4 regions of the Pseudoalteromonas xiamenensis genome follow, and region 3 is predicted to be linked to each of the others. Evidence: predicted binding sites of a transcription regulator. Region 3 holds the regulator's gene; each other region holds the start of a gene.
What was found. Region 3 encodes sigma-54, which starts transcription at its own class of promoters, with help from an activator protein. Its sites were predicted from a motif close to GTTGGCACGNNNNTNGNNT; they were not measured.
Positions count from the first base shown of each region.

Region 1 (2,195 bases), 1.4 Mb from region 3:
CCGCCTTAATCTTGTACTCACCCGCAGCAACTCGGTTGCCGTCTTTATCTTTGCCGTCCCACTCAAAACGGATAGCTCCAGCCGATTTAGCACCATAGTCTATTTGACGAACGAGTTGTCCTGACTCGTCGTAAATACTCATGGTCAGTTGCTCTACTGGTTTTTCAACGACGATTGAACCTTTTCCTGTACCTTCCGCACCTAACTCAATTTTGTCTGATTCCATCAGTGCTTTTTTGCCCACCAATGTTGACGCTTGAAGGGCTGAGTTTGAGGTCATGGACGCACTTAACGAGTCAAATTTTGCATTTAAATTCGAAATACCTTCCGCCATAGTAAACGACGTCATTTGAGCAATCATTTGGTCGTTATCCGCAGGCTTACTCGGATCTTGGAAAGACAGCTGTTGTGTCAGTAACGCAAAGAAATCTTCTTGCGTTAATGCATCGCTTTTTTTATCTGACGTTGGCACTTTGTTATCTTGCCAACGCAGTGAATCCATATAGGTACTGCTTGCCGTTGAGTCTACAGAACTAGCCATGCCCTACTCCTTACCTTTGTCCAAGTTGCAATGTTTTCGTTAGCATCTGCTTAGCGGCATCAGCTACTTGAACATTTGTTTGGTATGAGCGGGATGCTGAAATCATGTTTGCCATTTCTTCAACCACGTTCACGTTCGGTTTATAGATATAACCATTTTCATCAGCACTTGGATGATTTGGGTTATATTCGATTTGCAGAGGTTTATCACTCTCAACAATACCCAATACTTTTACGCCAACAGATGAGCCGACTTCATTGCCTCGCTGCATTGTTGCCGCTTTATTTAACTCAGCAGCAAATACTGGGTGGCGAGCACGGTAAACCTTATCTTGGCTCGAGCTAATGCTGTTTGCGTTCGAAATGTTACTCGCAGTGGTGTTAAGGCGAATATTCTGCGCACTCATTCCCGTTGCTGCGATATCGAAAACGTTATACAAACTCATGATTATGCTCCTTGACCACCTAGCGCTTTCTTAAGTCCCGAAAACTTACCGGATAAGAATTGCAAACTGGCCTGATATTCTAATGCATTTTGCATATACAAGTTTCGTTCCACTTGTACATCCACAGAGTTACCATCGCCTGTATCTGCTTGATTTGGCGAGCGATATAATTCTGTATTGCCGACGAGTTGTGATTTGCCATGTAAATGACGTGAATCCGTACGTTGCAAATGATTGCCACCTTCCTGCGCTGATTGGGCTTGTTTCATTGCCGCCGCGAAGTCGATGTCTTTTGCTTTATAGCCGGGGGTATCCGCATTGGCGATGTTGCTTGCTAGCAACTCAGCACGTTGAGAGCGGATCAACATGGCATGGGGATGAACACCCAAAGCTTTATCGAAACTAATTGCCATATCACAACTCCAAAATTTTGACTTGTAATACTACAAGCAATTTGTAGGCCAAAAATTTTAGTGTCTATGAAAAGGTTTTATTAACGAGGAGATATCTGGAGTGCATGAAAAGGGCAATCATTTGCCCTTTCAGGTTTTACGACTTTTTCTGATAGATAATACCAGGATTACATCGCAGCATGTCAAACTCATTGCTGAGTCCTGCCATCGATTCCGAAGCACCTAAAAATAGGTAGCCTTTCGGATTTAATGACTGTGCAAACTGAGAAATAATTTTCGCTTTAACTTCAGGAGAGAAATAGATAAGCACATTTCGGCAAAATATAACGTCAAACTTACCGAGTAAAGCGTATGAATCTAATAAGTTTAAGTGGCGGTAACTGACCATTCTACGGATCGGCTCCACAACTTTTGCCATACCATTGCCACTATCCGTGAAAAATTTTTGACGTCTTTCAACAGATAGGCCTCGCGCCAATGCAAGAGAGTCGTACTCTGCATTTTTGCACATATCCAACATAGTATTAGAAATATCAGTGCCCGTAATTTGGACACCCATTTTCAACGAACCAGGTTGTTTGGACTGATATTCGCTTGCCGACATGGCAATAGAATATGGCTCCTGTCCTGAAGAACTCGCTGCGGACCAAATTTTAATAGGTCGTCTTAAATCCGAAAATTCAGGAAATATTTTCGTCTTCAAAAGTTCAAACGGATACTGATCGCGAAACCACAATGTTTCGTTTGTTGTCATCGCATCAACAACAGCAGCACGTAACTGACGTTCATGTGGACT
Region 1 covers NZ_CP099917.1:3,086,600-3,088,794, reverse strand. Annotated here, with positions in the region: gene NI389_RS14300 (flagellar hook assembly protein FlgD) at 1-541, opposite strand, end outside; gene flgC (flagellar basal body rod protein FlgC) at 552-986, opposite strand; gene flgB (flagellar basal body rod protein FlgB) at 989-1,399, opposite strand; gene NI389_RS14285 (CheR family methyltransferase) at 1,536-2,195, opposite strand, start outside.
Region 1: the regulator sigma-54 is predicted to act here: its motif matches at 1,434-1,452, upstream of flgB (flagellar basal body rod protein FlgB).

Region 2 (2,195 bases), 220 kb from region 3:
ACCGGCATATCAAAACGCTCAGCAAATCCACTACACACACCCGCTAACTTTTTGTTGCTTAGGTTACGCGTCATCCGTTGATATTTTTTTTGATAAAATTGAGACATGTCATGCCCTCCAATTCAGCCTATTTTGTGCAAGTTCAGCGCGTGTAATTACGCGCTCGCCTTTTTCTTAGAAACTTTTTCTTTTAATGCAGCGAGTTCTTGCTCCATTTTTTCGTCTTGTTCTAATTTCGCAAATTGTGCTTGTGTGGATTGCGCACCCAAGTCATAACTTTCGACTTCCGATTCCAAACGTTCCACCTTAGACACTAAAAATTCGAATTTTTCCATCGCGGCATGTGCTTGCTCAGTGCTTTGCACTTGTTTTGCTTTCAAACGGACGCTCGCCGTGTTTTCACGACGCTGCAACTGAGATTGTAACGTTTTCAATTGTTCTATCTTTGCTTGCAACGTACCCGCGTCTTCATTAAGTTTGGCAAGCGCTTCGTCGATACGTACGAGTTCTGATGTTTTGCTGTCCATCGTTTGAGTAATTTTTTGTTTCTCTAATAGTGCCGCTTTCGCTAAATCGTCACGGCCCTTCGTTAACGCATGTTCAGCCTTGTCTTGCCACTGTCCGATTTGTTTTTCGCTTTGCTCACGATGTCTTAAAATTGCTTTTTGCTCACAGATCAAACCTGCCGCCGTAGCACGACACTCAGCAAGGCATTCTTGCAATTCGTTAAGCGTGACACTCGCCATTTTTTTGGGGTCTTCCGCTTTGTCTAAAAGTGCATTTAGTTCTGCTTTAATGACATTTTCGATTCGTTCGATTAGCGCCATGGTATTTTCCTCAGATTTCAACTTATTGTTACTAAAGCTATTCCAAGCTCTGTGCCAACTTAGTTAAAAACTTAAAAATCAATAGATTAGAGAAATTCACATCACTAAAACCAAACTCAGCATGATTCAAAACTGGTCAATTTGACTATTTTTTAGTGAGTTTTTAAAAGAGTACACGAAGGCAGAGATAAGCCGTGTGTTGGCCCAATTTAGGGCGAGACAGAATCTAAACAACATTGTAACGACAATAAAAAAGCCACGTTTTGTTTTCGACAAAACGTGGCTTCCGCGATCTTTGAAAATTAATTTATTCTGGTACGAGGGCGAGAGCAGCTTCTAACACACTAAGATCGGCCGTTTTCTTATGCCCGTTTTCTGACAAATGGCGTCTGAATAAACGTGCACCTTGCTGGTTTTGGAAAATGCCTAACATATGGCGCGCAATATGCCAGAAGTTGGAGCCCTGCGTCATTTGCGTTTCGATGTAGTCGTACATACTGCGAACGACTTCATGCTTCGTCATTGTAAACGGCGCCTCTCCGTAAATCAGTTCATCCACCTGGCTTAGCATAAACGGGTTTGCGTACGCTTCGCGGCCTACCATCACACCGTCGACAAATTGCAAGTGATGTTGGCATTCTTCGATGGTTTTAATGCCACCATTAATGCTTACGTGTAGTTGTGGGTAATCTTTTTTCAGCTGATAAACACGTGGGTAATCGAGTGGTGGAATTTCACGGTTCTCTTTTGGACTTAGGCCTTTTAGCCACGCTTTACGTGCATGGATAATGACATCATCACAGCCAACATCATGACAATCTTCAATCAACTGAGTTAGAAACTCATACGAATCTTGTTCATCAATGCCTATCCGTGTTTTAACCGTTACAGGAATTGATACTTCCGCCTGCATCGCCGCCACACATTCAGCCACTAATTTCGGTTCAGCCATTAAACAAGCGCCAAAACGACCATTCTGAACACGATCGGATGGACAACCTACGTTTAAATTAATTTCACTGTAACCATGCTCTGCAGCTCGTTTCGCACATTCCGCCAACGCTTTTGGATCTGAACCACCAAGTTGCAATGCCACGGGCATTTCATGTTCACCAAAACTGAGGTAATCGCCTTTACCGAAAATAATTGCCCCTGTCGTAACCATCTCGGTATACAGCACAGCGTGTTTTGTCAGCTTACGGTGAAAAGTACGGCAATGACGGTCCGTCCAATCGAGCATGGGGGCCACGGAAAAACGACGGAAGTCACTCGTTGTGTTTTTTGGGGATAAGTCAGTCATGAAAAATCGCTCATACGGCTAATCGGCGTCGCTCTGCTCAGGAAAATGAGCATGCAAGACAAGTACAA
Region 2 covers NZ_CP099917.1:1,924,772-1,926,966, forward strand. Annotated here, with positions in the region: gene NI389_RS08920 (PspC domain-containing protein) at 1-107, opposite strand, end outside; gene NI389_RS08925 (PspA/IM30 family protein) at 156-827, opposite strand; gene dusA (tRNA dihydrouridine(20/20a) synthase DusA) at 1,135-2,127, opposite strand.
Region 2: the regulator sigma-54 is predicted to act here: its motif matches at 868-886, upstream of NI389_RS08925 (PspA/IM30 family protein).

Region 3 (2,195 bases):
AAGGCCTACATTGTTTCTCATGGTGAATTAATCGCGGCAGGTACTCCTGAATCCGTTTTGGCAAATCAAACCGTCCGCGATGTCTACCTAGGCGAACAATTCAGGCTATAGTTTACGTAGTACAGTCGCCTAATTGAATTGAACACTAGAGAAAGGATTGTTACAGATACATGAGGCAATCATTACAGCTCCGCATGGGGCAGCAACTGACAATGACGCCACAATTGCAGCAAGCAATACGCTTGTTGCAGTTGAGCACGCTAGATCTTCAGCAAGAAATTCAAGAAGCGCTGGACAGCAATCCCCTATTAGAAGTCGATGATCAGGAAAATTCCCCTGAAAATAACCAACAAGATGACGACTTCGATTATGCCTCATCTCAAGAATCCAGTTCATCAGAACCCTCCAATGACTTCGAAGAACAAGTCACTGACTATGAAATGGAATCCGGTGACGCACTAAATAAAGATACGGTCAGTGACGAACTGGCAATGGACGTCACTTGGGATGAATACATGAGTGCGGCTCCTGCAGCCTCTTCAGGACCAATGCCAGACGATGACATGGTCTATCAAGGCGAAACGACCGAAACGCTTCATGAATATCTAATGTGGCAACTTGAACTCACCCCATTTTCACCGACTGATCGTGCCATTGCTGTTGCCATTGTCGAGGCGGTAGATGAGTCTGGTACGCTCACCGTTTCAACACAAGACATCGTTGACAGTCTGAATGAAGGTAGCGATGAAGAAGAACCCATTGAGCTTGATGAAGTAGAAGCTGTATTAAAGCGAGTTCAACTCTTTGATCCTATTGGTATCGCAGCGAGAAGCTTACAAGAATGCCTCTGCATCCAACTAAACCAATATGATTCATCAACGCCTTGGTTAGCTGAGACAAAACAAATACTTAATGAACACATTGAGCTTTTAGCAAGTCGTGACTATCGCACTTTAATGAAAAAGACTAAGCTTAAAGAAAGTGATTTAAAAGAAGTCATGACGCTAATTCATAGCCTCAATCCTAAACCTGCAGCCTCAGTGATCCATGAAGAACCAGAGTACGTGGTACCAGATGTATCAGTGAAAAAGGTCAAAGGCCGTTGGGTTGTTGAATTAAATCCTGATTGCATGCCAAAGATCCGTGTTAACGATCAATACGCCGCAATGAGTCGTTCCGTTCGCTCTTCAAGTGATAGCCAGTTTATTCGCTCTCACCTACAAGAAGCCAAATGGTTTATTAAAAGTTTAGAAAGTCGCAATGAGACGCTAATGAAAGTGGCTAACTGTATCGTAAAACAGCAGCAAGCCTTTTTTGAACATGGCCCTGAAGCCATGCGTCCAATGGTGTTAAATGATGTCGCTGAAATGGTCGAAATGCACGAATCCACCATTTCACGTGTTACGACACAAAAATACATGCATACACCTCGCGGCATTTTTGAACTGAAATACTTCTTCTCAAGTCATGTTAGTACCGAAAACGGAGGTGAGTGCTCATCCACTGCGATACGAGCGCTCATTAAAAAGCTAATTGCCGCAGAAAATGCAGCTAAACCATTGAGTGATAGCAAAATTGCGGATATTTTAGCGGAACAAGGAATTCAAGTGGCGAGACGTACGATTGCAAAATATCGTGAGTCTTTGGCTATACCACCGTCAAATCAGCGTAAAAGCCTGATCTAAGACGTAAAACTCAAGAAGGAAAAATGCTTATGCAACTAAATCTAACTGGTCGTCACGTAGAAATTACCGATTCTTTAAGAGACTATGTAAACAGTAAGTTTGCGAAGCTGGAGCGACATTTTGATCACATCAATAATGTTCACGTTATATTAGATGTTGAAAAACTCACGCATAAAGCAGAAGCAACTCTACATGTAAATGGTGGGGAACTCTTTGCATCAACGGAACACCAGGACATGTACGCGGCCATCGATTTACTCTTGGATAAGTTGGACCGTCAAGTAATAAAACATAAAGAAAAGATGACTCGACACTAACAATGAAACTTAGCGAACTCATTTCAAAGGACTGCACGAAAGCTGCAGTCCTTTTTACTAGTAAAAAGCGCGTTCTAGAATATCTTAGTGAATTAGCACAACAGCAGCTTCCAGAAGTAGATCAACATGAAATCCTTGATGCACTTCTTGCGCGAGAAAAACTGGGAAGCACAGGAATTGGCAAAGGTGTTGC
Region 3 covers NZ_CP099917.1:1,705,391-1,707,585, forward strand. Annotated here, with positions in the region: gene lptB (LPS export ABC transporter ATP-binding protein) at 1-111, shown strand, start outside; gene NI389_RS07880 (RNA polymerase factor sigma-54) at 171-1,685, shown strand; gene hpf (ribosome hibernation promoting factor) at 1,715-2,002, shown strand; gene ptsN (PTS IIA-like nitrogen regulatory protein PtsN) at 2,005-2,195, shown strand, end outside.

Region 4 (2,195 bases), 1.4 Mb from region 3:
CACTTATGACCAAGGTGGCAGCGTAAGAACAAGTGACTCAGGCTTAGTTCGCAACATCAAAGCTTAAAGGTTCAAATCCATTTTACGAAAAAAAGAGGCGCTGCCTCTTTTTTCTTTTCAGCTCTTGAATAATCGATCCCACTCTCTTTATGCCGCGTGCACTTAAATTGAAGACGGAAAAAGTCAACTTAGGAGGCGTTATATGTGACAAGTAACGCCCTCTTTTATTTCTAAAAACACAAAACCACTTCATTTAAAGTGGTTTCAACGCGCAATTGTCCGAGCAACAGCATCAGTTTGCTAAGTACCACACCGAAACGAATGGCTCACACGAGTGTTTTCACAACTAGTAATAAGTTACTCGTTTTACCTTACGAGGCTTTATTTCCGTGATATAAAGATCAAAAACGCGTTTCATATCTAGTTCGACTTCTGTGGTGTACACATCGCCTACGGCGTAAGCCTTTACCACCTTCGCTCCACGGATAATTCCTTGTACTTGACCTTGTAACTGATCATTCTGAGCGACGGCTCCCTGAACAGTTAAATTAGAGGCCACTTTGTGACCGTACACCTGCTCAGCTAATTCCCGAAATGCTTCAAGCTTTGATGCTTTAATTGCCATCAACATTTTTTCTGTCTCTGAATCGCCTGGCTGAGTGCTCAAAGGTGCGTATCCAATCCCCTTTAACACAGGATAATTATCTGGTTCTACATAACCATATTCGATGTGCTTATCGAAAAATGTGCTACACGCTGTCAACAAAAGTGCTGCGCACAGCGCACAAAGAAGATTTAGTTTGCTCATGTGCGTTCTCCACCATAAACTGAATGCTATAACTTCAAAGCAAAAAGTGCGCCACAAAACTGTGGCACAAGCTTTGCTTTGATCATCTATATTCACAGACGAATGTTGGAGACTCGTTATGCAAACACAAACCCGCCAATATACAGCCGCGCTAAAAGCTTGTTGCTTTCTTGTTGGGCTAGGTGTTGCATTTGAGTCGCAAGCAGAATGGTTTGAATCTACCGGATACGCCGTGATTGACGATGGTGACATTGCAAAAGCACGACATGCAGCAATTAAAGATGCCGTACGTCAAGCGCTCATTTTTTCTGGCGCGTCAGTCAGCAGTGTACAAACGATTGCTGACGGCGTGCTCTCTCAAGATCAAGTAAAAATTAAGTCGCACGGTGAAGTTCAGCAAATCAACTTAATTGAAGAACGTCAAGAATCCGGTCAATTTTCCGTCACGTTGCATTTAGATATTTTTGCAACGCATAGCCAGTGCAAGCAATCCAAATTTAACAAGCAGGTTGCAGTAACCCGAAGCCAACTTTTACAACCGCAACAAGCGCGAATGGGGCAAATATACGATTTACCTGAAGCGGCATCCCGACGCTTATTCGAAACCTTGAATAGCCGAAATATGGCGGTAAAACCAGTGCCATATATAGCCGCCCCTATCAACGTAAAACCCTTTTTTAGCCAACAATTTGACTACAAAAATGGGCTGATTGAAGAAATTGCGACACGGACTAACAGCCAATTCGTTATCTTCAGTCAAATAACCGATATTGCTGACGGCGAACAACAAAATAGCGATTATGCATTTTGGGAAGATGATTCATACAAGCGCAGCTTTAAGGCCAACTTTGCGCTCTTTGACGCCCTCACTATGGAACCACTCTGGCAACAGTATTATACCACTGAGGGGACTTGGCCTTTCAAAAAGACTCAACTCGTTGACGTAAACAGCAACCAGTTTTGGCGCAGTGATTATGGCGATAAGATCCAAGAAGTCTTTAACAAAGTAAGTTATGACCTTTCAACCGCGGTGTCATGTTTACCAACGAAGGGGAAAATTTTGCACATTGATGGTAACCGGCTGGTCGTTAATCTCGGGCTAACGCATGGAGTCAAAGAAGGCCAACTCATGTCTATCGCGCACCGTAGTGATTTGAGCGACAATGCAGGCAAACGATACAGCTTTGGTATCCAAACGATAAATCAACTGCGCGTAGTGCAAGTTAACCAACAAAGTGCCATAGTTGAAAACATCGACAAGCGCCCTCTTAGCAACATTCAACTTAATGACATTATTGTAATTGAAACCGCAGAAGATGATGGTTTTGGTTTTGGGTTTGAATAAGACCTTAACCCTTTCATTGATATATGCTGCGTCTAACCCTGC
Region 4 covers NZ_CP099917.1:3,081,676-3,083,870, reverse strand. Annotated here, with positions in the region: gene flgN (flagellar export chaperone FlgN) at 1-67, shown strand, start outside; gene NI389_RS14260 (LPP20 family lipoprotein) at 347-808, opposite strand; gene NI389_RS14255 (flagellar assembly protein T N-terminal domain-containing protein) at 927-2,153, shown strand.
Region 4: the regulator sigma-54 is predicted to act here: its motif matches at 846-864, upstream of NI389_RS14260 (LPP20 family lipoprotein).